DNA from 3 places in the Myxococcus sp. MH1 genome. Region 2 is predicted to be linked to each of the others. Evidence: riboswitches for the same ligand, from Rfam matches in the RefSeq annotation. Region 2 holds a riboswitch; each other region holds the start of a gene.
The links. A riboswitch is a leader RNA that binds a small molecule or an ion and turns the genes downstream of it on or off. The one in region 2 is predicted to bind cobalamin.

Region 1: linked by a shared signal. The riboswitch ahead of AC6JA9_RS37385 (hypothetical protein) and the one ahead of AC6JA9_RS20590 (acyl-CoA thioesterase) in region 2 are both predicted to bind cobalamin.
Region 3: linked by a shared signal. The riboswitch ahead of AC6JA9_RS37395 (TonB-dependent receptor plug domain-containing protein) and the one ahead of AC6JA9_RS20590 (acyl-CoA thioesterase) in region 2 are both predicted to bind cobalamin.

Annotation. Positions count from the first base shown of each region.
Region 1 covers NZ_AP026947.1:9,464,356-9,474,664, forward strand. The annotation lists gene AC6JA9_RS37360 (carbon starvation CstA family protein) at 1-952, opposite strand, end outside; gene AC6JA9_RS37365 (serine/threonine-protein kinase) at 1,028-4,738, opposite strand; gene AC6JA9_RS37370 (adenylate/guanylate cyclase domain-containing protein) at 4,915-6,597, opposite strand; gene AC6JA9_RS37375 (QcrA and Rieske domain-containing protein) at 6,749-7,240, opposite strand; gene AC6JA9_RS37380 (cell surface protein) at 7,237-7,965, opposite strand; gene AC6JA9_RS37385 (hypothetical protein) at 7,962-9,338, opposite strand; cobalamin riboswitch at 9,524-9,739, opposite strand; gene AC6JA9_RS37390 (MXAN_6577-like cysteine-rich protein) at 9,759-10,309, opposite strand, start outside.
Region 2 covers NZ_AP026947.1:5,163,841-5,174,149, forward strand. The annotation lists gene AC6JA9_RS20560 (sigma 54-interacting transcriptional regulator) at 1-1,502, opposite strand, end outside; gene AC6JA9_RS20565 (tetratricopeptide repeat protein) at 1,533-2,546, opposite strand; gene AC6JA9_RS20570 (serine/threonine-protein kinase) at 2,543-4,576, opposite strand; gene AC6JA9_RS20575 (6-phosphofructokinase) at 4,609-5,706, opposite strand; gene AC6JA9_RS20580 (hypothetical protein) at 5,848-6,330, opposite strand; gene AC6JA9_RS20585 (hypothetical protein) at 6,506-7,189, shown strand; gene AC6JA9_RS20590 (acyl-CoA thioesterase) at 7,355-7,774, opposite strand; cobalamin riboswitch at 7,901-8,138, opposite strand; gene AC6JA9_RS20595 (S1C family serine protease) at 8,258-9,598, shown strand; gene AC6JA9_RS20600 (FHA domain-containing protein) at 9,586-10,309, shown strand, end outside.
Region 3 covers NZ_AP026947.1:9,476,211-9,486,519, forward strand. The annotation lists gene AC6JA9_RS37395 (TonB-dependent receptor plug domain-containing protein) at 1-1,812, opposite strand, end outside; cobalamin riboswitch at 1,872-2,118, opposite strand; gene AC6JA9_RS37400 (FHA domain-containing protein) at 2,128-2,649, opposite strand; gene AC6JA9_RS37405 (DUF7305 domain-containing protein) at 2,724-3,983, opposite strand; gene AC6JA9_RS37410 (tetratricopeptide repeat protein) at 3,980-4,858, opposite strand; gene AC6JA9_RS37415 (sigma-70 family RNA polymerase sigma factor) at 4,855-5,451, opposite strand; gene AC6JA9_RS37420 (hypothetical protein) at 5,496-6,596, opposite strand; gene AC6JA9_RS37425 (dipeptidase) at 6,756-8,009, opposite strand; gene AC6JA9_RS37430 (hypothetical protein) at 8,278-10,309, shown strand, end outside.

The DNA of each region.
Region 1 (10,309 bases), 4.3 Mb from region 2:
ACCCCGAGCACGCGCCGCACGCGATGGTGACGAAGAGGAACGGGAACAGCGCGCCGCCGGGCCCCGGGACGTTGAAGCCCGAGAAGGCGGGCTGCTGGATGGACAGCTCTCCGCTCAGCCCGCCGTAGAAGATGCCCACCACGCCCACCGCCAGCGCGGCGTACAGCACGAAGCCGCCCAGGTAGCCGCGCGGCTGCAGCAGCACCCAGACGGGCGTGAGCGACGCGACGAAGCAGTACGCCAGGATGAGCGCGGACCAGCCTCGCGCATCCAGCACCAGCAGCGTGGACATGCGCGTGCCCAGGTACACCACGCCCAGCGTCGCCGGCACGAAGATGAGCGTCTGCAGCCACAGGGGCGGCTTGAGCCAGCGGTCCACCAGCCCCATCACCACCGCCAGCAGCAGGTACGCGATGGACGCGAACGCCACCGCGCCGCCCGGGTTGAAGCGGAAGGTGAGCCCCTCCAGCTCCGCGTCGCCGCTGACGAACGTGGCCGCCGTCGCGTCCGTGAAGGCGACGATGACGTAGACGAGCGCCACCCAGATGAAGGCCAGCATCGCCAGCCCCGCGGTGGGCCCCAGGTGGCTGCGCACCACCTCCGCGATGGAGACCGCGCCGTGGCGGATGCTCGCCACCAGCGTGGCGAAGTCATGCATCGCCCCGATGAACACCGAGCCCACCGCAATCCACAAGAGCGCCGGCAACCAACCGAACTGCTGCGCCGCCAGGATGGGCCCGGCGATGGGCCCGGCCGCGGCAATCGCGCTGAAGTGCTGGCCCAACAGGTAGAAGGGCCTGGTCGGAACGAAGTCCACGCCGTCGCTCTTCGCGTGCGCGGGCGTCACCGCTCCAGAATCCAGGCGGAACTGCCGGGCGATGAAGCCTCCGTAGAAGCGATAGCCCAGCGCCAGCACCACCAGGAACACTCCAGCAATCAGGGGGAGGCTCATGCCGCGAGGCTTTCCCGACCCGGACTTCCGGTCAACACCCTGGCTCCTGGAAGTCCGAGGACGACGGCAACGGCGTCACGGGTCGCCTGACGCCAGCTTGCCTTGGACCTGCTTCCTGAAGTTCCTCACCGTCTTCAAGAGCTCGGGGTTGGACTCCCCTTGGGCGGCGGCGACTTCTTCATCCAGGTCGTCCCGCTTCTGGCAGAGGAACCCCAGGTTGTCGCAGGACCGGAGGGCCTCGAGCTTCTTGAACTCGGCGTTCGCCGCCTTCCACTCGCGTGCCAGCTCGGTCTGCGGGCCCGCGCCCTTGATGATGCGCACGCGATTGGTGTTGGCGCGCTTCGGCGCGGGGGCCTTCGGAGCCGGCTTCCCCAGGGGCGCCAGCAACGAGCCGTCATCGTCCTCGGCGCTCTTCGGCGCGGTGGCCGCCTCGGCCTCGGGAGGCGCGGACGGCGGGCTGTCCACCGCCGCGGGATTGTCAGCCGGGGCCTGCTCGCCAGGGGCCGCCGCCTCCACGGGGGCCTGCTCCGCCACCACGGCGCCCGGCTTGGGCTCCGCGGCGCCGTCCCCAGGGGCCTTCGAGGCCTTCGCGCCTGGAGCCACGGGGCTCGGAGCCGGAGCTCCCTCGGGCCCCTTGGCGACGAGGCCGAGCTGCCCGAGCTGGTTCATCACCATTCCCCGGACCTGGGGGTCCGACAGGAGGAACGCCGCTCCCGCCGTCAGCGCACCCAAGCCGCCCAGCACCACCACCCACGTCAGCGCGGAGCTGCGCTTGCCGCGCTTGGGCACGGTGGTCTTGCGCGTGTCCTCCGACGGGCGACGGACGGGGACGTTGGGCCGCGAGGGCACCGACGTGCGCCGCGTCTCCTCGTGCGAGGCCATGGACACGCGCACGTCCGCGTCCTCTTCCTCCTCCTCGGGCACGGCGACGACCACGGGACGGCTGACACCCGTGCGTCGCCCCGGCGCGGGCGCCATGCCCGGAGAGGACGGCCTCACACGGCGCGAGCCCGTCTTCGGACGCGAGACACCCGAGCGCTCCTCGTCGTCGCGCGCGACGCCCTCCGCGTCACGCAGGAGGCTCTCGTCCAGGACGACGCGAGGCTGGGTGTCCTCGTGGACGGCGGCGCGGGCCTGCATGTCCGCCACGCGTGGACCCCGAGGGTCCGTGTCCGCGTCCCGAGGCGCGCGCGGGTGCGTGTCCTCGTAGCGCTCCGCTCGCCCGGGCCGCGACGCCCGGGGGTTCGTGTCCATCTCCTCCAGGCGCTCCGACGGCTCGCCGTGTCCCATCTGCTCGGGCGTGAGCACCGGCAGCTCGCCGTCCGCGTCACCAACCAAAGATTCCAGGTCGGAGACCACCACGCCCGGCTCGCCCACCTTCGCTCCCGAGCGCGACGGCACGCCTGGGTTCGAGGTCAACGCGGCGCCCTGCACCTGCAACGCGCCCGAGCGCGACGGAACCCCTGGGTTCGACGTCAACGCGGAGCCCTGCCCTGGCAGCGCTCCCGAGCGGGAGGGGACACCCGGGTTCGACGTCAACGCGGAGCCCTGCCCCGTCATCACTCCCGAGCGCGACGGCACGCCGGGGTTCGACGTCAACGCCGCGTCGGGCATCGACATCGCACCCGAGCGTGAGGGGACACCCGGGTTCGACGTCAGGGAGCCGCCGCGCGCGGACGCGGCGGCCGGGGGCATGGTCATCGCGCCCGAGCGCGACGGAGACCCAGGGGGCGGCGCGGCCCCAGGTCCAGGTCGCGTCGTCACGCCGGACGCGGGCTGCTCGCCCGCGAAGGGCACCGAGGCCCCCGGTCCTGGCCGCGTCGTCACACCGGACGCGGGCACTTCGCCAGCCGAGGGCATCGCGGCCCCAGGTCCGGAGCGCGTCGTCGCAGCGGACGCGGGCTGCTCACCCGCGAAGGGCATCGAGGCCCCAGGTCCAGGCCGCGTCGTCACACCGGATGCGGGCTGCTCACCCGCGAACGGCATCGAGGCCCCAGGTCCAGGCCGCGTCGTCACACCGGACGCGGGCTGCTCGCCCGCGAACGGCATCGAGGCCCCAGGTCCAGGCCGCGTCGTCACACCCGAAGCCGGCGCCTCGGAAGGCACGCTGACAGCGGGCATCACCATCACCCCGGAGCGCGCCGGAGACGCCGGTGCCGGCGCGCCAGGAGGCACGAGCGCCTGCCGCTGGGGCATCACCGCCGCGGGAGGCGGTGTGACGGGAGGCGGAGGAGGACGCGGGTTCCCGCCGCTGAACGTGGGGGGCCGGGACGCCGCGCCACGCGGGTCCTCCCCGAAGGGACGCAGCGGCTCCGCGCGGGGGTCGGTGGCGTCGTAGGGGCTCCCCTGCCCGTCCGCGGGGCCGACGACCGCGCCCACGGGCAGCAGCTCCAGCTCCGTGGGCCGCGTGTCCGGGCGCGAAGGTGGCGGTGGCGGCGCGGGAGGAATCGCCTCCGCGGGCATGGTCGTGAGCGGGACCTCGCGCGTCTGCGACGGCGGCCGAGGCGCGGGCGCGACGGCGGGCGGCGGCGAGGGCGGGCGGGCGGCCACCTCGGGCGCCACCTCCACGGACAGGGAGGGCGACGTGTCCGGATTCAGCCGGGCCGCCCGCACCCGAGCCTCCTCCTCCAGCGCCTCCAGCGGGAAGGCGGGCCGGGTGGACTCGTCCATCGGGATGCCCGGACGCGTCTCCCCGTCATCCACGGGCCCACCATCGCGACTGCGCCGCGTCGGATGGAAGGACAGCGCCTCCACCGGCCCATCCAGGCGGATGGTCTTCGCCGGCAACATCGCCCCCGCGGGCGGCGACGGACGCGGCGCGGCCCCCTCCTCCGAGGGCTCCGGAGCCGCGGCGCGCGCCTCGGCGTAGCCACCGCGCGGCACGTCCTTGAGGCTCGCGAGCAGCCGGCGCTCGGACTGGAAGTCCGCGGTGAACAGCTCGCGCATGAAGCGGCTGACGCTCTCCGGCCCCGCGCTGGGGTCGATCTCCATCAGGCACGCCTGCAGCCGGCCGCGGAACTCCTCCGCCGTCTGGAAGCGCTGCGCCGGGTCCACCTCCAGCGCCTTGGCCACCAGCGCCGTCACCGAGCGCGGCGTGAGCGGCTCCACCTCGTCCAGCGGCGCCACCTTCGGGTTGGCCACCACGGACATCAGCTCGCCGGGGTGGATGCCGTCGAAGGGGTTCTTCCCACAGATGAGCTCGTAGAGCGTCAGGCCCACCGCGTACAGGTCCGCGCGCCGGTCCACCGGCTGGTGCCGGGCCTGCTCCGGGGACATGTAGAGGAACTTGCCCAGGATGATGCTCGGGTTCGTCTTCGCCGCCGACAGCCGGCTCTTGGCCAGCCCGAAGTCGATGACCTTCACCTCCCCCTCGTAGGAGATGAGGATGTTCTGCGGCGAGATGTCCCGGTGGACCAGCTTCAGGTCCTCCCCGTCGTCGTCCTTCTTGCGGTGCGCGTACGCCAGCGCGTCCAGCACCCGGCCCATGACGTAGAGGATGAACGTCAGCGGCAGCGGAACCTGCCTGTCCCCCACCCGGGCGGCCACCTTGCGCAGGTCCTTGCCGTCCACGTGCTCGAGGGCCATGTAGGCCTCGCCCTCGTGCAGCCCCATGTCCAGCACCTGGGCGATGGAGCCGTGGCTCAGGCGGACGAGCGTGCGCGCCTCACCCACGAAGCGCTCGACGAAGTCGGTGTCCTCGGCGAGCTGCGGGAGGATCTTCTTGATGACGCAGAGCTTCTCGAAGCCCTGCGCGCCCTCCAGCCTCGCGAGATAGATTTCACCCATGCCGCCCGTCGCCAGATGGGACAGGAGGGTGTACCGGCCAAAGGGCTGGGGCCGGAACGGGCGCAGCCGGGCGGAGGGGTTATGAGCGTTCATGGGGGCGGGGGTCCACCACTCGGGCGCCCATTGAACCCTGGCTTGCCCTGGTCCATCAACCCGTCAACCTGCCGCAGGGGGTTTCACCGCAGGCCGGGGTTGGTCAACACCCCGACGTCCTCGTCGAGGACCTCGAAGGCGGCCACCTTCTCCTTGGGGGGGCGCACCAGCCGCTCCCCCAGGGGCATCACGTCGAAGCGGGCCGCCACGGCCGCCAGCACCTTACCGGAAATCAACACCTGCCCGGGGTTGCCCGTCGCCGCCAGCCAGGTGGCCACGGACATGCCCTCGCCCACGGCGGTGTAGTCGGGGCGGACCTCGTTGCCGATCATCCCCACCAGGGCGCGCGTGGTGTGCAGGGCCATCCGGAGCGAGCAGCGCTCGTCCAGGGGACGGCGGCTCATCGCCCGCTCCCAGTCCGAGCGCAGGGCCAAGGCCGCCCGCACCGCCCGCACGGAGTCCTCGCCCTTCACGTACGGCACGCCGAACAGGGCCCGCATGGACTCACCGATGAAGGACTCCACGGTGGCCTCGAAGCTGAACACGATGCCGGTGGCGCGCGAGTGGAAGTCGCTCAGCAGGCTGGTCGCCTTGGCCCCGCCGATGCGCGACGCCAGCGCGGGGAAGCCCACCAGCTCCACGTGCAGCACGGTGAGGGTGCGCTCCTCCAGGCCCGGCAGGCGGCCGCCCTGGCGCTGGGCCTCGGTGGCGCGGCGCTCGGCGACGTCGGGCGGGTGGAAGCGCTCCAGCGAGCGGCGCAGTCGCTCCTGCGTGGCGCCGCCGTCGCGCGGGGAGAACTTCTGCACGCCGGTGGCCACCAGGTGAGCCACCGCCGAGCACGCGTCCAGCATGGGCTCCAGCCCGTCGCCCTTGGCGGAGGTGTTGACGTAGAGCACGCCCTGGTACGGGGCCTCGGAGCCGATGGGGATGCACAGCACGCTGGCCACGCCGTAGAGGATGACGCTCTCGCGCGCGGCGAAGCGGCGGTCGTCGCGCACGTCGCCCACCGCGAGCGCGCGGCCCTGGCGCAGCGCCTCGTCGACGATGGCGTCGGACACCGGCACCTCGCCCTTGGCCAGCCGTCCCCGGTGGCGCACCGCCGCGGGGACGAGCGCGCCCGTGGGGTGCTTGAGCAGCACCACCGCCGTGGTGGCGTCGGTGCGCTCCAGCAGCCGGTCCATCGTCAGGTCCAGGAAGGTGGACAGCGTGGTGGCGGTGGAGAGCGCCTCCGCGGTGCGGAACATCAGCACCAGCGTCTCCTGCGCCACGCGGGGGCTGGCCGGGGGGACGAACGAGGCCTGCTGGTTGAAGTCCTCGAAGGGCACCGGCCCCACGTTGTCGAGCAGGCGCAGCACGTCCGCGTCGCGCACGCTCTTGGCGAGCAGGACCGAGGGCCCCACGTCCTGTCCGTGGCCGAAGCGCACGACGCCGCCGGCGCCCAGGTCCACCATCTCCGTGGCGGCGTTCTCCACGGTGTTGGGCTGGCGCACCGCGAGCGTGTTCTCGCCCAGCGCCACGGAGTCGCCGGGGGACAGCTGCCGGGAGCCCTGCAGGGGCGCGCCGTTGACGCGGCTGCCGTTGCGGCTGCCCAGGTCCTCGATGCGCAGGATGTCCGCCTCCACGTAGAGGCGCGCGTGCCGGCGCGAGACCAGGTCTCCGCCCAGCACGATGTCGTTCTCGTCGGCGCGGCCCAGGCTCGTCACGCCCTCGGGCAAGTCATAGGACGTGTCGAAGTAGCCGGGCCCGTTGATGATGATCTGCCACATCGAATCCCCGACATTACACGACTCTCTCTCAACGTAAGAGAGGGAGACCTGTGCCCCGGAGGGGGACGGGGCTGACCCGGACTCCCGGCGCAAAGGCCCGTCGCCGGGTCAGGACTGACAGTGCGCCGGGCCGCTCCCTCGGGTGCGGGGCTCAGCGCGGCCGGTGGATGAAGACGGACGCGCCTTGCCGCACCGCGGTGAACGCCGCCAGCGGCCGCCGGGCCGGGCCCTGGAGGACGGCGCCGTCCAGGGCGAAGCGCGAGCCGTGACAGGGGCACTCCACCACGCCCTCCCCGGGCCGCCAGTCCACGCCGCAGTCGCCGTGCGTGCAGATGCGCCACAGCGCCACGAAGCACCCGGGCGTCGTGTGGACGAGCAGCACGTCCAGCAGGGCCTCGGGCGCGTGCACCCGGGCGTGGCCTCCGGGGGACTCGAGGCCCGGATGCGCTTCGAGCCGCACCTCCACCCAGCCCTCGGCGGCGGTGCCGGGCTGGGGGAGGTCGGGGCAGGAGGCGCCCTCGGGCGGAGGGTCCAGGACGATGGCCTCCCGCCACTCGCCGCCGCACCCCGCGCCCAGCGTGGCCAGGGCACAGCCGCCCCGGGCCAACGTGAGGAGCGCGGCGCGGCGGTCCAGGTCCGTCATGGCGCGGCGGTCAGCGACACGCCGTTCACCACGGCGACGGCGTCCAGGTCGAACCCCGCGGAGGTGCCCGCCGAGCCGTTGGTGCCCGCGTCGACGATGCGCACGTAGCGCGCCCGGGCGAGGCCCACGGTGGCCAGGTCGAACCCGTCACCGCCGGCCACGGCGGGGTCCGTGGCGCTGATGCCAGCGGCGGGGTTGGCCGTCACGGGACGCACGCCCGCGCAGCCCGGGTAGTTGTTCGTCGCGTCCGAGGGGGCGCAGGGGAACTCGTGCCACTGCACGCCGTCGTCGCTCACCGAGACGCGGCCCCGCTCGGTGAAGGCGCGCGGGCCTCCGGCGATGAGGAAGCCGTTCTCGAAGACGAGCAGGTCCACGCCCGGGCCATCCACCACCGCGAGGTCCGTGAAGCGCAGGGTGATGGAGCCACCCTGCCCCAGCGAGAGGACATCCAGCGAGCCGCTGTCCAGCCCCGCGCCCACCGGCGCGCCCAGGACGATGGACGGGAAGCGGTCCTGTCCGAAGCCCGCGCCGGGGCCGGGCAGGTACTCGACCACCTCGTCGGCGTACGGGTCCGCGGGCCGCGAGGGGCTCGCGTCGGTCCCCGAGTCACCGGGCCCCGCGTCGTCGTCCGTGACGGGAGCCTCGTCCCCACCGCACGCGGACAGGCTCAGCGCCAGGGCGAGCACGGTGCCGCGACCGAACCACGAGGAGGCGCGCGTGCTCACGGCGCCACCTGGAGGCGCACCAGGCGCCGGCCGTTGCGGTCGGACACGCCGACGAGCACGTCGGAGCCGAGCGCCTTGAGCATCCGCACCGTGGTGCACTGGTTGACGTAGGTGAGCACGGGCACGCGCGCGCCCACCGTCACGGCGTCATTCGCGCCGACCGACAGCGCGTAGCGGGACACGTCGGTGGCGACGAAGTCGTAGTCCGGGGGAGCGTAGGCGCCGCGGTTGAGCACCACGCCACCGCCGAAGGCCGCGACGTCGTTGAAGTCGCTGCCCACGTCGACCTTCGCCTGGGTGCCCAGGTCCAGCGGCGTGCCGCTGGTGATGGCGGTGGCGAGCGTCGTGGGCGCCACGCCGTGGAGGACGTTGACGAAGTTCTGGTCGAAGTAGCCCAGCGCGGCGACGCCCGTGTCCGTCACGGCGGTGAAGCCGCTGCCCACCACGTCACCCTGCGGGAAGTTGACCGCGCGCACCGTGCCCATGGGGTCCGTGGACGTCACGAGACCATAGACAGCCAGGTCGGAGGCCGAGCCCAGACCGCCGCCGTTGACGAGCACCGCGCTCAGCTCCCCGGACGTGAAGGCCGCCGCGGAGAAGTTCTTGGGCGCGACGACGAAGCTCGAGTTGGCCGGCGTGGCCAGGTCATACGCGGCGACGTTGCCCGGCGAGCCCGTGGCGCCCAGCGTGTAGCCGGTGAAGACGCGCAGGCCGTCGTTGATGACGTAGCCGTTCGGGTACACCGTGGCGCCGCCCTCGCGGTCCGCGGGGGTGATGATGTCGAAGAGCTTCGTGGTGCCCGGCAGCAGGTCGGGCCAGGTGCCCAGCGAGTACAGCGCGGCGTCCTTGCCCCGTCCCTGGATGCCGTAGAACGCATACGTGGGACCCGGAGAGGCACCGAGCGCGAGGATGTCCGGCGACAGCGCCACGGACTCGGCGGCGACGAAGCCCGGCTGGAGCACGAGCGTGCCCAGCTTCGGGTCCAGCGGCACCGTCGCGCAGTCGACCACCACGGGGCCGGCATCCGGCTCACCCGCGTCCGGCGCACCTGCATCCGGCTCACCCGCGTCGGGCGTGCCCGAGTCCGGCTGACCCGCGTCGGGCGTGCCGGAGTCCGGCGTACCAGAATCCGGCGTCCCGGAGTCCGGCGGGCCCGCGTCGGGCGTGCCCGAATCCGGCGTCCCCGCATCGGGCGTCGGGGTGGTGGGGAGGGGCTCGGTCTCGCACCGCTCGTCGACGCAGACCCACTGCTGTCCCGCGGGGGCCTCGCCATTGTCGGCGCGGCAGTCGAACGGGTCGACACACTCCGGGTTGCAACCGGTGCCGAGCAGGGCCACGGCGAAGGAGGCCACGGCCAGTGATGCGGACTTCATCCAAGGTTTCGCGCGCTTCGATTCAGCCGTCTTCATCTGCGTCCTCGTCCCTCTCCGCCCCCACGGGCGGGTGGGCTTCCAGGAGGACGCGGTCGAAGGCGGGCACCCGAGCACCCCACGGTGCGCGGTGAATGGGCTGACGCCTCCGCCGCCTCCCCTCGGAGGCCTCGGTGATGTCCGTGCCCAAGGGGCACGGGTCCACGGCAGGTTTTCGGACTCGCAGGCGCGGGAGCCCCGGAGGGCGCCCACCTAGTGGCCGTCGCTTCCCAGTCCCGTGAGGGACCAGTGCTTCAATGACGGCGGTCGTTCCTGCACACCGCTGCGGGGCAGTCCCGGATTCGCACCGGGTTCCCTAGAGCCGCCGTGGTTCGCACGACGGCACCGAGGACGCGGCCGGGATATGGCGGGCGACAGGCATTGTCAATGGAGCGCGGTGACGTCGATGGCGTTGGACACGGGGCGTCGAGGGTCCACCGGGCACGCCTCCAGCGCGGGGCCCTTCGCGGTGGGCGTGGAGGAGCCCCTGCGCTCGGTGAGGGTGCCATCACCGACCTCCACGACGAAGACGCGGCCCGCGTTGGTGTCCGCCAGGTACACCGCGCCTCGGGACACGGCGAAGCGGCTGGCCACCGACAACAGGCAACCCGGTGCGCCGGGCTGACAGCCGGGATTCAGCGCGTAGGAGGCCACGGGGACATCGTTCTTCACCAGCACCAGCCCCGTGGAGCGAACCGACGTGGCGATGTAGCCGTTGGCCGTGTCGTAGATGGCCTCACCGATGCAGGCGACCACGAGCTGGTCACCGACGGCTTCCACGTAGCCCGCGTTGAGGCAGCGCTCCTGGCCCAGGTCGATGGCGCTGACGGCGCCGGTGGCGGGGTCGATGCGCGCGAGCATGCCCGGCCCGTTGGGGCGGTAGTCGTTGGCGGGGTTGAGGTTGGTGAGCGCCACGTACACGTGGGTGCGCGTCG
Region 2 (10,309 bases):
AGGAAGAACCGGCCCAGCACCACCACGTCCTCGCCGCGCTCGCGCAGCGGGGGCAGCTTCAGCGTGACGACGTTGAGGCGGTAGTAGAGGTCCTCGCGGAAGGTGTTCCGCTTCACCTCGTCCTCGAGGATTTTATTGGTCGCGGCGACGACGCGGATGTCCACCGGCTCGCCCCGGTTGTCGCCGACCTTGTAGACGATCTTCTCCTGGAGCGCGCGCAAGAGCTTCACCTGGAGCTGCAGCGGCATCTCGCCAATCTCGTCCAGGAAGAGCGTGCCGCCGATGGCCGCCTGGAACTTGCCCGCCTTGGTGGCCACCGCGCCGGTGAAGGCGCCCTTCACGTGGCCGAACAGCTCGCTCTCCAGGAGGTTCTCCGGGATGGCGCCGCAGTTGATGGTGATGAACGGGCCCTTCAGGCGCGGCGAGCGGCGGTGGATCTCCCGGGCGATGAGCTCCTTGCCCGTGCCCGTCTCGCCGGTGATGAGCACGGAGATGTCCGTGGGCGCGATTTTATCGATGCGCTTGTAGACGTCGCGCATGCCCTGACAGGCGCCCACGATGTCGCCGTAGCGCTGGTCCTCCAGCTTGCGGCGCAGCTCCGTGTTGTCCAGCTTGAGGTCGTTGACCAGCATCGCGTTCTGCAGGACGAGCGACGCCTGCGCCGCGAAGATGGTGAGCATGTCCGCGCTCTTGGGCTCGAACCGGTTCACCAGCCGGTCGTTGCCCACGTAGATGACGCCGAACAGGTCGCCCTTGTGCATCAGCGGCACGCACATGACCGAGTGCACGCGCAGGTTGACCACGGACTCGCTGGCCTTGAACTCGGGGGCGTCCACCGCGTCCGCGACGATGAGGGGCCGCTGCTCCTTGACCACCTTGGCGATGATGGAGTCGGACAGCTTCTCCACCGCGTCTTCGATGTTCTCGCGCGCCACGTTGCGCGCCACCTTCACGCGCGGGTCTCCGCTCTCCATCAGGATGAGGAAGCCCTTGTCGGCGCGCGTCACCTCGATGGCCTCGTCCATCAGGCTCTCGAGGATGCGCTCCACGTCGTAGAGCGCCAGCAGCCGCTCGCTGAAGGCCGTGAGCCGGCGCAGCATGGCCAGCTCGCGGCCGGGCACCCCGGGCAGCTCCGTGGTGTGTGAGTCCGACGTGTCCCTGGTCGCCGGCGCCTCGCGCTGCGCCGGGGCGAGCGTGGAGGGCGGGGGCGCGCGCGGGGCGTCCTCGCGGGAGAACTTCAGCTCCGTGTTGCCCACGCGCAGCACGTCGCCGGTGGCGAGCGCGTGGGTGTCGCGCTTCTTGCCGTTGACCTGCACGGTGGCGCCCAGGGTGCCCACCTCGTAGCGCGTGCCGTCGAAGGTGACGTGCAGGGCGCTGTCGGGGACACCGGGGTCGTCGAGCGCGATGTCGTTGTCCGCGCTGCGGCCGATGCTGGTGATGCGCTTGTGCAGGGCGATCTCGCGGACCTTGCCATCAGGACTGCGGACGGTGAGGCTGGCCATAGGGCTTCACATACCTGGAGGTTGAGGGGCTCAGAAGGTGAGGGACAGGGCGACGCCGCCGCCGCCGGAGGTGGGGTACACGCCCACGCGCGCGGTGGTGCGCGGCGGGGTGGCGCGGGGAGTCAGGACCTCGGAGCGCGGCGTGGTTCGCGCCGGAGGCTCGCGCGTCTCCACGGTGGTGCGCACCACCTGGTCCTCATGGTGGTACAGCGCGTCCACCACGCCCAGGGCGTAGATGGTGTAGAAGCCCGCGGCCGAGGCCAGCTTGAGCAGCTGCCAGGTGTCTCGCTGGCGCTCGCGGCTGGTGGGGATGAAGCGGATGGTGATGGAGGCCTTGCCGTCGTCATCGAGCACGTTGTCCAGCTCGAGCGTGCGCTCCTCGAAGAGCGACTCGTAGGCGAAGTAGGAGATGACGCTTGTCACCGCGAGCACACCCTCGGTGGCGGCGAAGACGATGCCCAGGCTGTTGCGGCCCTGCTGGAACTGGCCCGCGCCGAACGGGACGAAGTTGACCAGGAAGTTGCGCTTCTCCACGGTGCGCACGTTGACCTGGCTGGCCAGCTCCTCGGCGCGGCGGCGCAGCACCTCCGCCTCCACGCGCTCGCGCTCGCGGCGCTCGGTCTCCGCCTTCTCGCGCTCCTGGCGCAGCCGGCGCTCCTGACGCAGGAACTCCAGCTCGTTGGTCATGTCGTCCTTGATGCCCTCCAGGAAGGCCACCGCGGGGGGCGGGACGACGAACGGGTCCAGGCTGAAGTCGGGGTCCAACCGGAGCAGGGCGCGCAGGTGGCGCGAGGCCTCCTCGGTGCGGCCCAGGTTGAACGCGGCCAGGCCCGCCAGCTTGTGCAGCTCCACCAGCTCGTCCTCGCCCAGCCCGCCCCGGTCGATGCGCGCGCCGGCGCGGTCCAGGACCTCGGCGTACTTGCCGTACTCGAAGCTGGCGCGCAGGGCCGTCACCTCCGGGTCCCCGGTGTCCTCCTGCGCGAGCGAGGCGGCTGGCGTCCACAGCACGAGCCAGAGCGAGATGAGCGCGAGCCCACGGTTCATTCGGGGGACAGGCTCCCGGCCACGAGCGTCGGCTCTCCCGGGCGCAGCTGCACGACGCGGCGCTCCGTCTTGTAGCCGGGGTGGGAGATCTCCACCGCGACGGTGTGGAGGAAGCCCGCGGGGCCGCGCGGCGCGCGAATCTCGAACGGGTGCTGGACGCTGTCGCGGGCGGTGCGCACCTGGTCGCCCACGCGCACGGTGGCCTCGGCGGGCGTGTACTCGAGCGAGAGCGGTGACGGCTTGGGCTGGGCCCCCAGGTGGAAGCGGTTCTCGCCGTCGGACTGGACCTCGATGTCCTCCTTCACGTCCAGGCAGTAGTCGCAGGAGATGGTGACGGTGTGGCGCCCCGGGGACAGCTCCACGTCGTGCTTCGACAGGGCCTGGGCGCTCGGCGCGCCGTCGCCCACGCGGATGACCCCGAAGGGCCGCACGAGGATGGTGGCGAAGACCTTCTTCGCCCCGGGCTGCCGTCCGGCGACGCGCTCCTCACCAGGGCCTCCCACCGCGCGCGCATCGTCCGCGGCGCGAGGTGTGCCGCCCACCGCGCGCGGACCGCCCGTGCGCGGGGAGGGCCCGCCGGGGACCAGGGACAGCGCGTCGGCGCGGGTGCCCGGCGCCTCGGTGGGAGGACTCTTCGACGCCATGCCGCGCGAGCCCTCGCTCCGGGGCGACGGCGTGCGAGTGCCTGGACCCTCGGGGGCTCGCGGCAGCGCGCCGGGGGCCACGCCGGTGCCCGTGGGCGCGGCGGGCCCAGCCCCGGTCGGGTCGGTGGAGGAGGGCGCCGTCGCCTCGGGGCCGCTCGGCTCGCGGCCTCCGGACGTCATGGACGGGGGCGTGGAGGGCGTGCTCGCCTCGGGCGGATGGAACGCGGCGTCGGCGGGCGCGTGGTACAGCTTGTAGCCGCCGAGGCTCACGGCCGTGAGGGACGCGAGCCCCACCGCGAGCCGGATGCCGCGCCGTCGCCACTTCCGCGCGCGCTGCGCCCGCTGGATGCCCTTGAGCAGCCCCAGCGCCCGCGCGTTCTGCGCGTCCAGCGCCAGCACCTGGTTGAGGCAGCCGAGCGCGCGCGGCGTGCGCTTCTCCGCGAGCAGTCGCTCACCGCGCTCCAGCAGCGACGCGACGATGCGCTGGCGCGCGAGCTTCCGGTACGACGGCGGGTCGGCGAAGAACGACACCAGCTCCTCGCCCACGCGGGCGAAGCCCAGGCCCGCCAGGTAGTCCGCGAGCGCGTCGCGCAGCTTGCCGGCGTCAGGGTAGCGCTGGTTCGGGTCCCTCTGGAGACAGCGCGCGCAGATGTCCGCCAGCTCATCCGACAGACACGGGACGCGGCGGCGCGGGTCCTCGTAGTCGCCGTCGAGGATGCGCTTGAGCGTGGCCGTGGTGTTGGGCGCGGAGAAGGGCAGCCGGCCCGTCATGGCCGCGTAGAACATGATGCCCACGCTGAAGACGTCCGCCTCGGGGCCGGCCTCCAGGCCCTCGATGATCTCGGGGGACATGTGCGCGGGCGAGCCCACGAGCGTGCCCGTCACCGTCATCCGCTCCTCGATGTCGAGCAGCCGCGCGATGCCGAAGTCCATGAGCTTGAGGATGCCGTCCTCGCGCACCATGACGTTCTCGGGCTTCAGGTCGCGATGGATGACGCCCGCCTCATGCGCATGCGCGAGCGCCGCGGCCAGCTCGTGGATGACCATGGCCGCCAGCTCCGGCGGATCCATGGGCCCCTCGTCGAGCACCGTCTTGAGCGTCTGGCCGCGGATGTACTCGGTGACGATGAACGCGTCCTGCGCGTCCGCGGCGGAGAAGTCGAACACCTCGAGGATGTTGGGGTGGTGCAGCTTGGCCACCGCGCGGGCCTCGCGCGCGAGCCTCCGCCGCGACTCGTCCTTGCCCGCCAGGTGGGGGTGCAGCACCTTCACGGCCACTTCACGGTCCAGGGCGGTGTCGAGCCCCTTGTACACGACGCTCATGCCCCCCGAGCCGAGCTGCTCGAGGATGCGATAGCGACCGATATGGCGGCCGACGAGCGTCATGACGTGTGCGGCGAAAGTGCCTTCCCCCTCCCTCAGTCCCCGAAGCTGATGCCCATGCTCTTCGCGAAGCGCACCAGCTCGCCGGAAGGGTCCACCCGGCGCTCCTTGCGCGACTCGCTCAGCGGTACCGCGACAATCTCTCCGGCGCGCAGGGCCACCATGTGGTCCCACTGTCCATCGCGCACCAGGTCCAGCACCTTGCAACCATAGCGCGTGGCGAGCACGCGGTCCGCCGCGCTCGGGCTCCCGCCACGCTGCAGGTGGCCCAGCACGTTGACGCGGATCTCCGCTTCCACGTGCTGCGCCAGCAGGTCCGCGCACACCTTGCCGGAGCCGCCCAGCCGCACCACGCCGCGTCCGGGCACGTCCTCGGCCTTGTCCAGCACGGCCAGCGTGCCGCCCACGGGGAAGGCGCCCTCGGAGATGGCGATGATGGAGAAGCTGCGGCGGCGCGTGGCCCTGCGGCGCAGCTTCTCCACGATGGACTCCACCCGGTAGGGAATCTCCGGGATGAGGATGACGTCCGCTCCGCCAGCAAGCCCGCTCTCGAGCGTGAGGAAGCCCGCGTGCCGGCCCATGATCTCCACCAGCATCACCCGGTCGTGCGCCTCCGCCGTGGAGTGCAGCCGATCCAACGCCTCCGTCACGATGAGCCGCGCGGTGTCGAAGCCGAACGTCTGGTCCGTCCCGCTCAGGTCGTTGTCGATGGTCTTCGGACAGCCCACCACCTTGAGGCCCTTCTCACTGAGCCGGTGGCCGATGGACAGCGTGCCGTCGCCGCCCACCGCGATGACTCCGTCGAGCTTCAGCGCCTCGCAGCGGCGCAGCACGGCGTCGGACACATCGCGCTCCACCCAACGTTCACCCTCCCTGAAGGCGTAGATGAACGGGTTGGCGCGGTTGGACGTGCCCAGGATGGTGCCGCCCTTGGGGAGGATGCCGCGCGTGTCCTCCTCGGTGAGGGGACGCGTGAGGTCGGGCTCCACCAGGCCCATGTAGCCGTTCTCGATGCCGACGAACTCGTGGCCGAACTCGTGCGTGCCCCGCTTGACGAGGCCGCGGATGAGCGCGTTGAGCCCGGGGCAGTCTCCGCCACCGGTGAGGACTCCGAGTCTCAGTGAACGGGCCATAGGGGTCGGACGCGGGTGTCAGAGGCAGGAGTGCCCACCATGACAGCGACGTCGGACCTGATGATAGGAGGCCCCCGCGCCGGGGTGCAACGCGCGAATCACCTCACGGATCGGATTTCCGAGTGGAAACGCGAGCTTCCATCAGTCCCGCTTGAGGCGGCGACGAGAGGCGACGCGGTCCAGCAGGGCCTGCAGACGGGGCTGGGGCGCCTTGGGCAGCGCCTTGTCTGTCGGAGATTGTAGGGGCATCTCCTTCGCCATCCGGTAGACCTCGATCAACCGCTCCTTGAAGAGCTCGTTGTCGGGGCGCTCCTGGACGGCGCGGCGGTAGGCGGCGGCCGCTCCCACGTAGTCGCCGAGGGCGAACAGGCGCTCACCCTCCTGGGCGGGTGAGGAGGGGCCGAGCGGGAGCTCAGGCTCCTCGGGCGGTCGGGAGGCCTCCAGCTTCTGGAGCTCCAGGGGCTGGAGGGACTCGCGGAGGTTGGCGAGCTTGTCGGCGAGCGCGCCGTCGTCCGGGAATGCCAGGAGGAGCGCCTCATAGAGGTCGAGCGCCTCGACCAGCTCTCCACGGCGCAGCGCTCGGTCGGCGCGAGCCTCCATCTCCACCCGGGCTGCAGGATTCATCTCGGCGCGAGGTTACCCGTGCCCGACGGGGATGTCACAACGAAGGCGCGCCGGGCGCTGACTTCGCGGTGTGCCGGGCCGGCGGGCTCCGCGCCCGTGAAGCCGTGTCTTCTGGGTATCCATGGGTTCATGCGGCCCGGCACGCGAGTGGCCGCGTCCGGGGCGCGGGGGACCTATGCTGCGCGGTGTGAGTCTCTCGTGGGTGGCAGGAGGGTGGTTGTTGTTGTCGGGCGCGCTCGGCACCGAGCTGCGGCGCGACGGCTACGTGCTGCGTCCGCCCGAGGGGTTCCACATGGTGCGGTGGGAGCCGTACACGGGCTCGGTGGCGGGGGCGGTGACGTTGGACGCGGAGACGCCGAGGGCCTTGTCCGCGGCGCTCGCGGATGGTGAGGGCCCGGAGGCCGCGACGATGTTGGTGTCGGTGGTGGAGCGCGGCTTCTCCGCGAGCCCGTCCGAGCGTGACGACTTCGCGTCGGCGGTGATGCAGCACTTCCAGCGGGAGCTGGGGGTGGTGCTGTCGCCGGAGCGCGTGGACCGGATTGGAGGCGATGCGCCGCGCGTGGAGGTGCTGGGGACGCTGCGGGACGCGGGGCAGACGCGCACGGTGCTGGTGGCGGGGCTCGCGTCCGAGGGGCGGCACGCGGTGGTCGTCGTCAGCGCGCCCGCGGTGCGCTGGGAGGTGCTGGCGCCGAGCGTCCGAGCCTCGCTGGAGACGTTCCGCCTGGAGCCGACGACGACGCCTGGCGTGGTTCCCCGGCGCTTGTTGGGCGCGCTCGCGGGGGCGCTGGCCGGTGCGCTGGTGGCGTCATACGCGGCGTGGCGCCGGGGGCGCGCGGGGCGGATGGCCTCCGAGTCGTGACGACCGCGCGGCTCGCGCACGAATGAATCCCCGGTGGCGCCCTGGGCGGCGCCGCGAGCGGGCCGCCTCGGAGGCGGGCGGGTCCCCGCGTGATGCCATCTGCTGGAGTGCGCGCCGGAGCCCGAGGAGCCGGCCCCGGCGCACGTTGCGTTTCAGGGCTTCACGTCACTGCGCACCCGGCTCGGGCAAGAGCGGGGGCACGGCGGTGGGCTTGCGGTGCTCATCCAGCGCCACGAGCACGAAGCGCCCGCGCGTGCACAGCTCCCGCGCGCCCGTGAGCAGGTCCTCGGCGAACATCTCCACGTCCACGGTGACGGAGGTGCGGCCCGTCGCCGTCACGCGGCTGACCAGCTCCACGAGCTGCCCCTGCTGCACGGGCATGTGGAAGTCCACGCGCTCGCTGGACGCGGTGACCACGGTGCGGCGCGTGTAGCGGCTGGCGGTGATGAACGCGGACATGTCCATCCACCTCAGGGCCTGACCTCCGAAGAGGGTGCCGTAGTGGTTGGTCTGATCGGGAAACACCATGTCCACCATCCGCGTCTCGGTGGCGGAGGAGGGGAGGGACGGCTGCATGTGACTCATGGACGGACTCCTGGCCCACGGGCCTCCCCGGACATGAAGACCTCCGAGGGCGGCGGTGGGCCGCGAGGGATGGCCTGACCTTCCCGCGAAGGCCGGGGGCGAAGCGCCACCCGGGGCGCTGTCCGCGTCCCAGATGGGCTCGAGGCAGGTTTTCGGGCTCCGTGGGCCTCCCACCACCCGCCCCTCATCGCGGCGCGTGCTGGCGTCCTAGGCGCCGTCCCTTCCCAGCCCTCGTCTGCCGAGGACCAGTGCGTTCGACGGCGTTCGTTCCCACTGACCGCTGCGGGGCAGCTCCGGATTCACACCGGATTCCCTTGCTAAACCTCGTGGACCCCCACGAGGCACCTCGGGCGGGGCGGACCCTACCCGCTGCCCGGCGCGTCGCCAACAGGGCAGGTGGGTCGACGAGCGCACCGGAGGCCTCATGCCCCCGCCACTCGGTACCCCCGCGCGCGCGGCGCTGGGATAGCGTGCGCCGCATCCATGTTCGTCTTCCTCCTCGTCGCCGTGCTGGGGCAGGCGCCGGCCGTCGCCCCATCCGAACCGGGCGCGCCCTCCGCCGTCCGAAGCCAACCCGACGTCGTGCCCGCTCCCGCGCCCGAGCCGCCTCCGGCCGTGTTGCCCCCGGCCACCCACGAACTCTTCCAGCGCATCCAGAACCGCGTCGCCCAGGTGCGCATCATCGAGCGCCGCTCGGGCACGCGCTCCTCCATCGGCTCCGCCTTCTTCGTCTCGGGCGACGGGTACGCCATCACCAACTACCACGTGGTCTCCGACGTGGTGCTCCACCCGGAGGACTACACCGCGCAGCTCGTGCTGCGCACCGGCGGGGAGCCCGTGCCCGCGCGCCTGGTGGACGTGGACGTGGTGCACGACCTGGCCGTCATCCGCATGGATGAATCGGTGAAGGACTACTTCGTCCTGGAGGACCGCGAGCCGCCCCAGGGCGCGCGCCTGTTCGCCATGGGCAACCCCCATGACCTGGGCACCACCATCGTCGAGGGCACGTACAACGGCTTCATCCAGGACTCGCTCTACGAGCGCCTGCACTTCAGCGGCGCCATCAACCCGGGCATGAGCGGCGGCCCGACGCTGACGGGGCAGGGCACCGTGGTGGGCGTCAACGTGGCCACCATGGGCAACCAGCTGGGCTTCCTGGTGCCGGTGCACCGCGCGAGGACGCTGCTCGGCCGGGCGCTGAAGATGGCGCCGGACGCGACGCCCGCGCTGCTGGAGACGGTGCGCGCGCAGCTCATCGAGAACCAGCAGCGGCTCACCGAGCAGATGCTCGCGGCCTCGCTGCCGAAGCAGGCCCTGGGCAGCTACCACGTCCCGGGGCGGTGGATTCCCTTCCTCAAGTGCTGGGGCGACACGCCGCATGATCCGGAGGTGCCGTACACCGTGACGAACTACCAGTGCTCGTCCGAGGAGGACATCTACCTGTCCTCGCGGCACCGCACCGGCGTGGTGGCCTTCCTGCATCAGCAGGCCTCCAGCCAGGAGCTGGGCGCGCTGCGCTTCTCCGCGCTCTACACCGCGCTGTTCTCGCAGGACCCGGACACGGTGGAGGCCTCGCGCGAGGACGTCACCAACTTCCGGTGCACCTCCGAGTTCGTGGACGTGGGCGGGCTGCCCGTGCGCGCGGCCATGTGCCTGCGCGCGTACAAGCGCTTCCCGGGGCTCTATGACCTGGTGCTGCGCGCCGCCGCGCTCAACGCCAGCACCAGCGGGGTGGACACCAGCCTCACGCTGGGCGGCTTCACGGCGGACAACGCGCGCAAGCTGGCGCGCCGCTACCTGGAGGGGCTGTCGTGGACGAAGTGATCTTCCTGGAGGTGTTGGAGGGTGACTCCGTCCACACGCGTCACCGGCTGGAGCGCTTCCCGGCCACGGTGGGCCGCGCGTACTCGAACGACGTCATCCTGGATGACCCGAAGGTCTCCGCCGAGCACCTGCGCATCGACCGCCGCGAGGACGGCGCGCTCGTGCTGCGCGACGTCGGCAGCGACAACGGCACCTGGCGCGTGCAGCCCTGGACGCAGCTGGCGGAGCTGGAGCTGGTGCCCGACACCCGCGTGGCGGTGGGGGACACGGTGCTGCGCTTCCGGGCCCGCAACCACGCGGTGCCGCCCACGGTGGTGAGCACCGTGTCCGGCGAGCCCCGCGAGCGCGTGTTCGAGCACCCGCGCGCCTTCCCCGTGGCGATGCTGTCCCTGCTGCTGTTCAGCGCGCTGGCGTCCTACCTGGGCAACTACGCGCGCACGGACTGGGGCGAGCTCACGGTGGCCCTGGTGATGCCCCTGACGCTCACGCTCCTGTGGGCCGGAGGCTGGGCGGTGGCCAGCCGCATCTCCCGTCGCCACTTCCACTACCGCGCGCACGCGACCATCGGCGCGCTGGTGCTGCTGGGCGCCGTCGCGCTGCCGCTGCTGGTGGCCGCGCTGGGCTTCAGCCTGGGCCTGGGCGCGAGCCTCTCCTGGGTGTACCACGCGACGTTCCTGCTCCTCATGGGCTGGGGGCTCTTCTGGCACCTGC
Region 3 (10,309 bases), 4.3 Mb from region 2:
CAGCGTCACCTCGGGCCGGTGCAGGAAGGTGCTGGAGGCCCCCACGCTCCACAGCGTGCGCGAGGGCAGAGAGCGCGTGCCCGTGCGGTTGACGAACTGCGACGCCTGATACAGCACCTCGGTGCGCGCGTTGAGCCACTCCGGCCCCGCGCGCAGGCGCCCCACCCACTTGTGTCGCGGGCGATTGGACAGGTCCTGGTTGAAGTAGCGCGGGTCTCCAAACCGGTTCTGCGTGCGCAGCCACGTGTAGCCACCGCTCGCCGACAGCCACGAGAACAGCCGCGCCTCCGCCTCCAGCTCCGTGCCCCACACCCGCGCGGCGTCGAAGTTGTACGGCCGCGCCATCATCGGCGGGTACAGCTCGTACGCGATGAGGTCCTCGTAAAGCGCCGCGAAGCCGCCCGCCGTCACACTCCACCGAGGAGCCCCCGCCACCGTCGCCTGGGAGTCCCAGACCACCGCCGCGTCCGCGTAGAGCGCCCGCTCGGGCCTCAGCCCCGGATTGGGCAACAACGTCCCCTGACGGATGTACAGCTCCAGGAACGACGGCGCGCGATGCGACTGTCCCGCGTTCGCCCGAAGCCCCACGCCTCCGCCCAACGACAGCCACGCGCCGACCTTCGGCGAGAACAACCAGTAGGGCCCCACCCGCTCGAACCGCAGCGACGGCACGACGCTCAACACGTCAGCCACCAGCGCCCACTCGTCCATCACCATGACACTGCCGCGCCACCAGCTCGCGGACTGCGCGCCCCTCGCCTGGGTGACCTGCTCACCCGACGACGCCACCGTGGCCGTCAGCGCATGCCCGCCCCCGAGCAGCGTCCGCCCCTCCACCTCCACCCCACCCACGACATGCCGCTGCGGACCTCCCGCCCCCAGCAGCCCCCCCGTCACCTCCAGGCCATCGCGACGGAAGAAGCCCCTCACACTCGCCTGCGTCCCCGACCACCGCACGCCCAATGACAGCCGGTCCAGGTCCTGTCGCCCCGCGGACTGGGGGTTCTGCACCGTGCCCGGAATCGCGCGGTCCTCCAGCGACAGCTCGGACAGCACATCCAGCCGCGAGCCCCCCGGGAGCCGCCGCCGATACCGCAGCAGCACGCCTCCCCCCTTCGCGTCGTTGCGCGCGCGCGCCTCCGCCGTGACGGGGTTGTCCGGCACCGCGGGCAGCTCATCCAGCTCGTACGCGAAGTCCCCATCGGAGCGCCCCGCGTGCAGCAGCACCAAAGCGTTCCCGTCCAACAAAGGCCCGGTGATGGCCACGTGCCCCAGCGCCGTGTTCCAGCTCCCGTAGACCACCTCTCCACTGGCCCGCACGTGCGACGACGGCGCGCGCGTGACGATGTTCACCGCGCCGCCGAGCCCTCCCGAGCCATAGCGAGCCCCCGCGCCCCCGCGCAGCACCTCCAGTCGCTCCACCAATGCGGCCGGCACCTGCGACAGGTCCGCCATGCCGCCCGCGCCGTTGAGCGGGATGCCATCCAGGAACACCAACACCCCGTTCGACGCCGCGCCGCGCACCACCAGGCTCTTGCTCTGCCCGTAGCCACCCGAGTCCTGCACCGCGAGCCCCACCGAGCCCACGAGCAGCTCCGCCGTGTCCCGCGCCTCGCCCGCATGCTCGCTCGCGTCGATGACGGTGATGGCGCCCGTGGGGTCGCGGCGCTCGGGGGCGTCGGGAGGCGGCGGCGCCTTGCCTCGCACCACCGTCGCGGGCACGACGACGTCGTCCGTCGCCTGCGCGCGCGCTCCGGAAGGCAGGCTGAGCGCCAGGCACACCAGGTGCCCGGCGAGGAAGGTGCGCCGCATGCTCCGCCTTCCGCTCTCTCCATCGAAGAGAGAAGGCCATCCGCCCGTGCCGCCACGCGACACGTCCGCACCCTCGGGCAGGTCTCCTGGCTGATGGACTCCAGCTCCAGGCGCACGACGCGTCTGGCTGGAAGGGGGCTTCCGCCTTCCCCCGGAGCGTCCGCCTGGACACCGCCGGAGTGGCGACAACCGAAGTCCCCGGCCCTGACCTCAGGGCGGCCCATTCACAGTGGCGGGACCGCGCCGGAATCGCACCGGCTTCCCTCTTGAAAGCCCGACATGGGCACCCAAGGGCGCACCCCTTCTAGGAGCTGACTACCAGCGCGTCAAGCGCACCCGGGACGACACCTCGCACGCGCGCGCGTAGGACTCGAAGGCGCTCGCCTGCAGGAACACCACCTGCGCGCCCCCCAGTCGCAGCGAGGCCTGGCTGAACAGCGGCGTCGAGCGCCCCGGTACAATCAGCACCCCCTCCACGAAGGTGCCGCCGTGGCTCTCCAGGTCCGTCACGCTCCACACCTCGGTGTGCGGTTCCGGACGGAAGCGCGCGTGCTGTCGCGACACGGTGGGCTCGGGCAGGACGATGTCGCACTCGGGGCTGCGGCCCACCATCACCTCCGGCCCTCGGCCAGGGAAGCGCGGACACAGCTCGAACACCACGGGCTCCACGACTCGCGATGGAATCGGCACCTTCAGCGTCGGCGGCTCCGCCTGCGCCACGGAGCGCGGACGGCTCGGCATGGAGTCCCACACCAGAACGGGCCACCCGACCTCCCGCAGCAGGGCTTCGCGGTCCTCCTGGAGCCGGGACATCAGCGTGGACAGACGGTGGAGCACGACGAGCCCTCCAGGCCGGGAAGGTGTGCACGCAAACCTGTGCACGCCCCCTCGCCCTGTCCACCCCCCTTGCGTCACTCCACGGTTCCGCAGGCGCTCGCCAGCGAGAGGATGTCGGCGTCGTAGTGCAACGCCAGCGTGCCGGACGACTCGATGTGGCGCACGAAGACGGAGCCGAACACCTCCGCGTTGCCGCTAAGCGTCAGCGTGGCGCCGGGCGCGTAGAGGTTTCCCGCGAGCACACTGCCCGCGGAGATGCCCAGCGTCCCCGTCCCCGCGGCGTACACGCGCACCTTCGCCGGCGCGTCCACGGACCCCAGCAGGAGCTGGCCGGCCACCGTCATGTCGCCGCCCACGAACAAGTCCAGCTCCCCCGGCGGCACCACCTCCACCGAGAGCCGCTCGCCGATGACGACGCTGTCCCGCACGAAGAGCGCGGTGCGCTCGCGCACCACGAGGTTCAGCCGGCCCTGGCCCTCGATGCCCGTCAGGAAGAAGCGCCCGCACGGCAGCTCCAGCGTGCGCTCGCCGGTGAAGCCCTGCAGCGCCGAGGGCTCCAGGTCGATGACGTCGTTGTGGTTCTCGCGAGCGTGGTTGGCGATGAGCCCCTGGATGTCCACCACCGACGCGGTGTCCCCGCACGCGCACGGCGACACCGAGTCCACCGGCTCGCGCAGCACCTCGGCGGCCGTCACCGTGCCGGACATGCTGCGCTCCGCGGGCACCGCCAGCTTGCCCGCCACGCTCAGCGACGCGAGCCCCACGTCGCCGCGCACCCACGCGTCCCCCGTCACCTGCGCGGACACGTTGCCGCTGAGCGGACCGCCGCTGTACAGCCCGCCGCCCACCGACAGGCCGCGCCCCAGCAGGATGCCGTCCGCGCCGCCCGCGCTCAGCCCGCCGCCAATCGTCAGCGTGTCGTTGGCCGCGACGCCGCCGTTCGTCGCCACCGCGCCGCCCTTGCCGCCCGGCACGTACTTGCCCAGCGAGCTCTTGAACGCATCCGTGGTGAGCGACGCGCTGAAGGCCAGCCGCTCGCACGAGCACAGCGCGTAGCGGAAGGCCCGCTCGGCCAGGTGCCCGCTGCACACCTTCGCGCCCGTGAGGCTGTCGCCCACCAGGAGCAGCGGCCCCGTGGACGCGCAGAAGGCGGTGTGGTCATCGGCGGGCTCCTCGCCCTCGCCCGTCGTTGGCCCGGCGTCCGACGAGGCCACCGGCCCCGCGTCGTTGCGGGGCGTCTCGATGAAGGCCACCGGGTCCTTCACCTCGCACGCGCTCCAGGCGCCCACCAGCCCCAGCACGCAGAGGACCTTCGTCACGTTGGCGCGACTCATCGACCTGAGACCTCCTTCAGCCGCTTCCGGGCCGCCACGGCATGGGGCGAATCGGGGTGACGCGCGAGGAAGTCCTCCAACGCGCGCACCTCGCCGTCCCGGTCCCCCAGCGCGCGCAGCGCCTCGGTGACACCGTGGCTCGCCTCTTCTTCCAACAAGCCCCCGGGCCAGCCCTTCAGGGCCTCCTGGTACTGGCGCAGCGCCCCGCGCGCATCGCCCAGGTGCTCCAGCCTCAGCGCGCCCGAGGCCACGCGCGCGACGTACGCGGACATGCCCTGGGGCTCGGCCCGGATGACGCGCAGGTAGAGCGCCTCGGCCGCCTTCCACTGTCCGGTGGCCCGATGCGCGTTGGCCCGGCGCAGCAGGTCCTCCGGCGCGGGCGCGGCGGACGGCGCGCTCATCCGGGGCTTCACCGGAGTGATGGACTCCAGAGCGACCGCATCGGGCACCTGCGGAGCGACCCCCTCCGGCCCTGGAGGCACGGACTGCGCTCGCGCGGCCGCACCGGGCATCGACGGCACGGGCGGCTCCGGCGCGAGCGCCTCGGGCACGGGCACGACGGGCTCGGCGCGGGGCATCAGCGGCGCGGAGGGAGCGATGACCGCCGTGTCCTCCGGAGCAGGAGGCTCCTGGCGACGCCAGAGCTGCCAGGTCGCGACCGCCGCGGCGCCGACCACGAGCAGGGCCCCGCCCATCCACCAATGCGGCCGGTGTCGCCGACGCGGCGGCGGCGACGGCGCGTCCATCGCGGCCAGGAGCGCGGCCTGCACCAGCGCTGCGGACTTCTGCCGCGACAGCCGGCGCGCGGGTCCGGAGCCGTCATCCAACGGCGTGAGCAGCTCGTTCGGCCCGTCCTCATCCACGAGCCGACTCATGCCGCACCTCCCTCCGGAGCGCCACCCGCATCCGTGGCCAGCGCGCGCAGCGCCGTGCGCCCCAGCCGCAGGCGGCTGCGAATCGTCTCGAAGGGAATCCCCAGCTCGTCCGACACCTCCGGCACGCTCATGCCGAGCACATGGTGCAGCACCATCGCATGCCGCTGCTCGTCGGGGATACGGTCCAGCAGCATCACCATGCGACGGCGGTGGACGTACTCGTCCGGCGGCGCGTCCTCGGACGGCACCGCCGTCAACTCGGCCGGCTCCTCGCCCCTGCGCGCCTCGGTGCCCCGGGCGCGCCGCAGCCACGCGAAGGTGGTCCTCGCGACCACCCGGTCCGCCCACGAGTGGAACTGCCCCTCTCCCCGGTACGAGGGCAGCCCCCGGAGCAGCGCGATGAGCGCCTCCTGGGCGATGTCCTCCACGTCCCCGTCGCCGTGCACCAGGTAGCGCACCAGGTTGCGCACCCGGGGCAGGAGCTCCAGCAGCAGGGACTCGGCGGCCTCCTTGCGCCCCTGGATGGCCGCCTGGATGCGCGGGTCCACTCCAGGTCTTGCCCTGCCGATGGCCTCCGGACCCGTGCTCGTCATCGACCCCATGGAGGGAGGCCGAGGCGAAAACGGGTCATCACCGCTCATGGCAGCAGCACCAGCGCCAGGGACGCCCTGGGCCGGATGGCCCAGCCCTGATTGCGCGGCACGAAGTTTCCGTTCTCGGAGTAACCCAGCTCCGGCCGCCCCACCGCCGCGTCGGCGGCCACGGACAGCTCCACGGCGAGCAGCCGCGAGAAGCTCCACCGCAGGGACGTGTCGGGCCCCACCAGCAGCGCGGGGATGAAGCGCGGCTTGGCGGCCTGGATGCCCGGGAAGTACGACTCCGTGCTGCGGCCGAAGAGCAGCAGGCCCGCCCCCGCGCCCAGGCCCCAGCGCAGGGCGCCCGTCTCCAGCAGCGGGAAGTCCAGCCACAGCCCGCCCGAGTACTGCTCCAGCTTCACGTCGGTGCGCCCATCCGGGAGCATGCGCGCCAGGCTCAGCGAGAGCAGCAGCCGCAGCCGCGCCGAGGGGAACTCCCACCCGGAGCCAATCAGGAACCCCTGTTGGCCGGAGTCCGTGTACCCATCCAGCGCGGCGAGCCCGCCCACCATCACCTGCCACCGCAGGGAGCGCGCGTCCTTCGAGGCCGGCGGATAGGTCCACAGCTCCGGGGGCACGACGACGGGGCCGGCCTCGGGTTCGAGCACGGGCACGGGGGGCGCGGCGGCCTCCACCACCTCGCCCAGGGGCGTGCCCGCCTCCACCGCGCGCAGGGCGGAGCGCACCACGAGCGCCACGGCCTCGGCGCCCGCGGACCACTCGAGCGCGCCGGGTTGTCCCTCCAGCTTCGCGGTGCGGACGAAGAGGTGCCGGCTGCCGGGCTCGGCGAAGTGGACGCGCAGCTCGGAGCCGGAGCGCTGGAACCAGAGCACCGCGCGGGCCTGGTGCGCGTCCGCGAGCTCGACGGCGGAGCGCCACTGGGCCTGGGGCGGGCCCTCCAGGGAGGGGCCCGGCATGGCGCGCAGCTCCACGGGCAGGTCGCTGCTCTGTCCGCGCACGCGCTCGAGCAGGGCGCCGTCCTCCGCGGAGGCGATGCGCGCCACGGCCAGCCATGCGCCGCCGCCGTCCTCCGCGCGAGCCTCCACGCCCAGGCACAGGGCGGCGACGAGCCCCAGCCGAATCAACACGACGCCCGATGCCATGAACGCGAGGCTAGCTTTCGCGTGTGGCCGAAGGAAGCCCCCGGGTTCCCCGGACCCGCTGTACAGCAGGTGCATCGGAAAAGACGCGCCGCGCCTGCAATCCCGGGCGGACAGGCGTCACGTTCCCTCGTGCCGCCGCCTGCCCTCGCGGGACTGGAATCAGCGCCGGACGCTGGGGGGTGAGCGCAGCTCGCGGCTGACGGCCTCCGCATCGCGGAAGACCCGTAGGAGGTTGCCGCCCAGGATCTTGTGCAGCTGCTCCCGCGTGTAGCCCCGGGCGAGCAGCGCCTCGGTGATTCGCGGCAGGTCCGCGACCGAGTCGAGTCCCTCGGGCGCGGAGTTGATGCCGTCGAAGTCCGAGCCCAGGCCCACGTGGTCCACGCCGGCCACCTTCGCGATGTGGTCGATGTGGTCGATGACGGCCTTGAGCGGAGGACGCGGCACCTTGGCGGCCCACTCCCAGCCGGCCTGGGACTGGGCTCGGAAGCGCGTGACGGGGTCGGAGTCCTGGTGCTTCGCCTCCACCGCGGCCAGGGCGGCGGCGCGCTCCTGGGACATGGCGGCGTAGGCCTTGCGGTAGTCGTCGTCGACGAAGGCGGAGAAGAAGTTCACCATGACGACGCCGCGGTTGGCGGCCACGGCCTTGAGCATCTCGTCCGTCATGTTGCGCGGGTGGTCCGTGAGCGCGCGAGCGGACGAGTGCGAGGCAATCACCGGCGCGCGCGTCACCTTCAGCGTGTCGAAGAAGGTCTTGTCGGACACGTGCGAGACGTCCACGAGCATGCCCAGCCGGTTCATCTCCCGCACCACGTCGCGGCCGAAGTCGGTGAGGCCGTCGTGGTGCTTCACGGTGGTGTCGGTGAGGTCGCCCGACGAGTCGGCCCACTCGTTCGTGTTGGACCAGGTGAGCGTCATGTAGCGCACGCCCAGGCGGTAGAAGTCGCGCAGCACGCCCAAATCGTTCTGGATGGCGTGGCCGCCCTCGACGCCCAGCAGCGTGGCCAGCCTCTTCTGCTTGCCGGAGCGCGCGGCGACGATGTCCTTCGAGGACAGCGCGAGCACCATCTGGTCGGGGTGCCGCTCCACCGCGGTGTGCACCGAGTCGATGATGCGCAGCGCCTGGTGGGTGTAGCGGCCGGCGTACTCCTTGGGCTCCACCCAGATGGAGAAGAAGGCCGCGCCCAGGTTGCCCTCCCGCGCGCGCGTCAGGTCCAGGTGCCCCTGGCCATTGGGCGGCTTGGAGCCCACGTCGAAGCCCTCGTTGAGCATGCGCAGGGGCGTGTCCACGTGGGTGTCGATGATGAGCGCCGAGTCATGGATGGCGCGGGCCTTGGCGGAGACGGGCGCGGGCGCCGCGGCGAGCGACGGGGCGGTTCCCAGGACGACCAGGGCGGCGAGGACGGAGCGGTTCACGCAAGGCACCTCGGGACGGCGGGACGGGTGGGCGCACTCTTTCACGGAGAGGGGATGGGTTGAAGCCGCGTCCCCTCGGGACGAACGTGCGTCCAGGCACGACGCAAGCGCCCCGGGAACGGTGCGCCAGGGGCCCCATCCCGCGCGCTCCCGAGTGAAGTCCACCCTGGCGCGACGCATGCAAAACCTCCGGCCAGGTCCCTCCCGACGCCGCGCGTCCCCCGATGCGCACCCGGGCTCGTCCGATGGGGAACCAAGGAGCCGGTCGATGGTGTGGCAAGTCGAGGCAGCTCAAGAAGCGGGCAGCATCCGCATCACCTACGACCTCGAGTGGCTGCACCAGGTCATGCTCGCGTCCGCGAACTCGATGGTGCCCTTCACGAGGTTCTCGACGGGCGCGAACCTGGGGACGCGGTCCTATCCCCGCTCGTACAGCCCGGGCTTCGTGCTGGGCCGGGGCAAGCCGCTCGACACCTCGTCGAAGGGAGGCGGACGTCAGCCGCTCAGCAACGGGGGCGGCATGTACTCGCTGCTCTCCCTGTTCGAGGAGGGTTGCGCTGGGCTGGCCGTGCCGCTCAGCGACATCGCCATCCTGTCCAAGCGGGCGGTGTGCCAGGCGGTGCTCGCCGGCTTCGTGCAGAAGGGCAAGAGCTTCCACGTCGAGGGGGGCACGCGGCTCGCGATGGAGCGAGGCCCGGGCTGGCAGATTCACGGCTATCCGATGCTGTGCATCCTCGGAAACGAGGCGCAGGCCTTCCCCTCGAAGCTGAACAACCAGGGCCAGTGGCGAATCATCCAGTGCGTCTTCGGGGCCAGGCTCACGCGCGCGCTGCGCGCCCGCGGCATTGGCATCGAGGTCGTCTCACGCGAGGGCTTCGGCTCGGTCTTCCCCACGCTCGCGGACATCCCCAACGGCATCCGGCTGGACCCGGGGCTCTTGCCTCCTGCCGCCGGGGCCGAGGCCATCATCGAGGCGCTCGACTTCACCGGCGAGTTCATCACCGCGATGCTCAAGGTGATGCCCAAGGTGGTGCCCTCGAAGGTGCCGCCGGTCATCAAGCTCATCACGTCCCTGGAGGGCTATGGGGATGACCAGCTCGCCGCGCTCGACCGCCTGATGTCGGCCTTGCACGCCCTGACGAACAACTCCCCCAAGGCCACGGCGGCGAACTACGCGGAGCTCATCGGCAACTTCAACGGCAGCGAGGTGGCGTGCTCCTGGGCCTTCGAGAACAACCAGGTCTCCTACACCCTCGCGGGCGTCCTCCCACGCGTCCAGGGTCCCAAGAAGAAGCGCAAGCCCGAGCCCGATGACTCAGGCTACGGGTCGGAGTCCGAGTACGAGGATGACGACTCGGACCTGCTGCCGTCGAGGAAGCCCACCAAGGGAGACGGAGACGCGCCGGTCGAGGTGAACGACAGGCTCGTCCTCAAGAAGGCCTCGCTGGTGTCGGGCATGGCCGCGCTCCGGTCGGCGACGATGTTCGGGATGCTGTATTCGAACTGGCTGTTCTCCTCGAAGGGCGGCGCCAAGCTGGACTCCCAGGGCGAGCCCCTGCCCATCCAGTCCTGGGCGCCCTACTTCGAGCTCGACCATGACGAGCTCTACGCGTCACTGGACAGCAAGGTCGGCACCCGCGTCCTGGTCTTCGACGGCGCGCCCAATCCCATCAACATCGACAACAAGCCCTTCGTGTCCGCGCGAGAGCTCGGGGCCATCATCATCGACACGACCAACAACACCACCCTGGAGCGGGCCGAGTACCTGGCCTTCTTCCAGGGCTTCCTGGCCACGTCGAAGACGTCGCGAGCAGGCGGGTTGCTGATCCTGGTCGAGAGCGCGAGCAAGCACCCGACGGGAGGAGACCTCGTCCACGGCATCATGCGTGTCTGTGGCACCCCCCTGTCGGTCCAGACCTTCTTCGATGGGCTGCTCAAGCACCAGCTCAAGCTCAAGTCCAAGGAGGGGAAGACGGCCCGGGAGCTGAACGTCCTCTCCTCCGTGGAGACGAACTTCCGCAGGATGATGCTCGAGCAGCGCCTGCTGATGCGCAACCTGGACCTCTTCAACACGGGCATCGACTTCGACCGCCCGAACCTCAAGCTCCCCGGGAGCCTGTCGCTGGGGAGCCCCCTCGTGGTCATCCAACCCCCGAGCCAGGACGTCGTCGTGCCCGTCCGGCCCCGCGTCCATGACTTCCCCCTGCTGAGCCCTCACAACCTGGGCAAGGTGAAGCGGCGGGTGCTGGCGGAGCCCTCCCCTCGGGTCATCGACTTGCCTCGCAAGAAGAAGTCCCAGG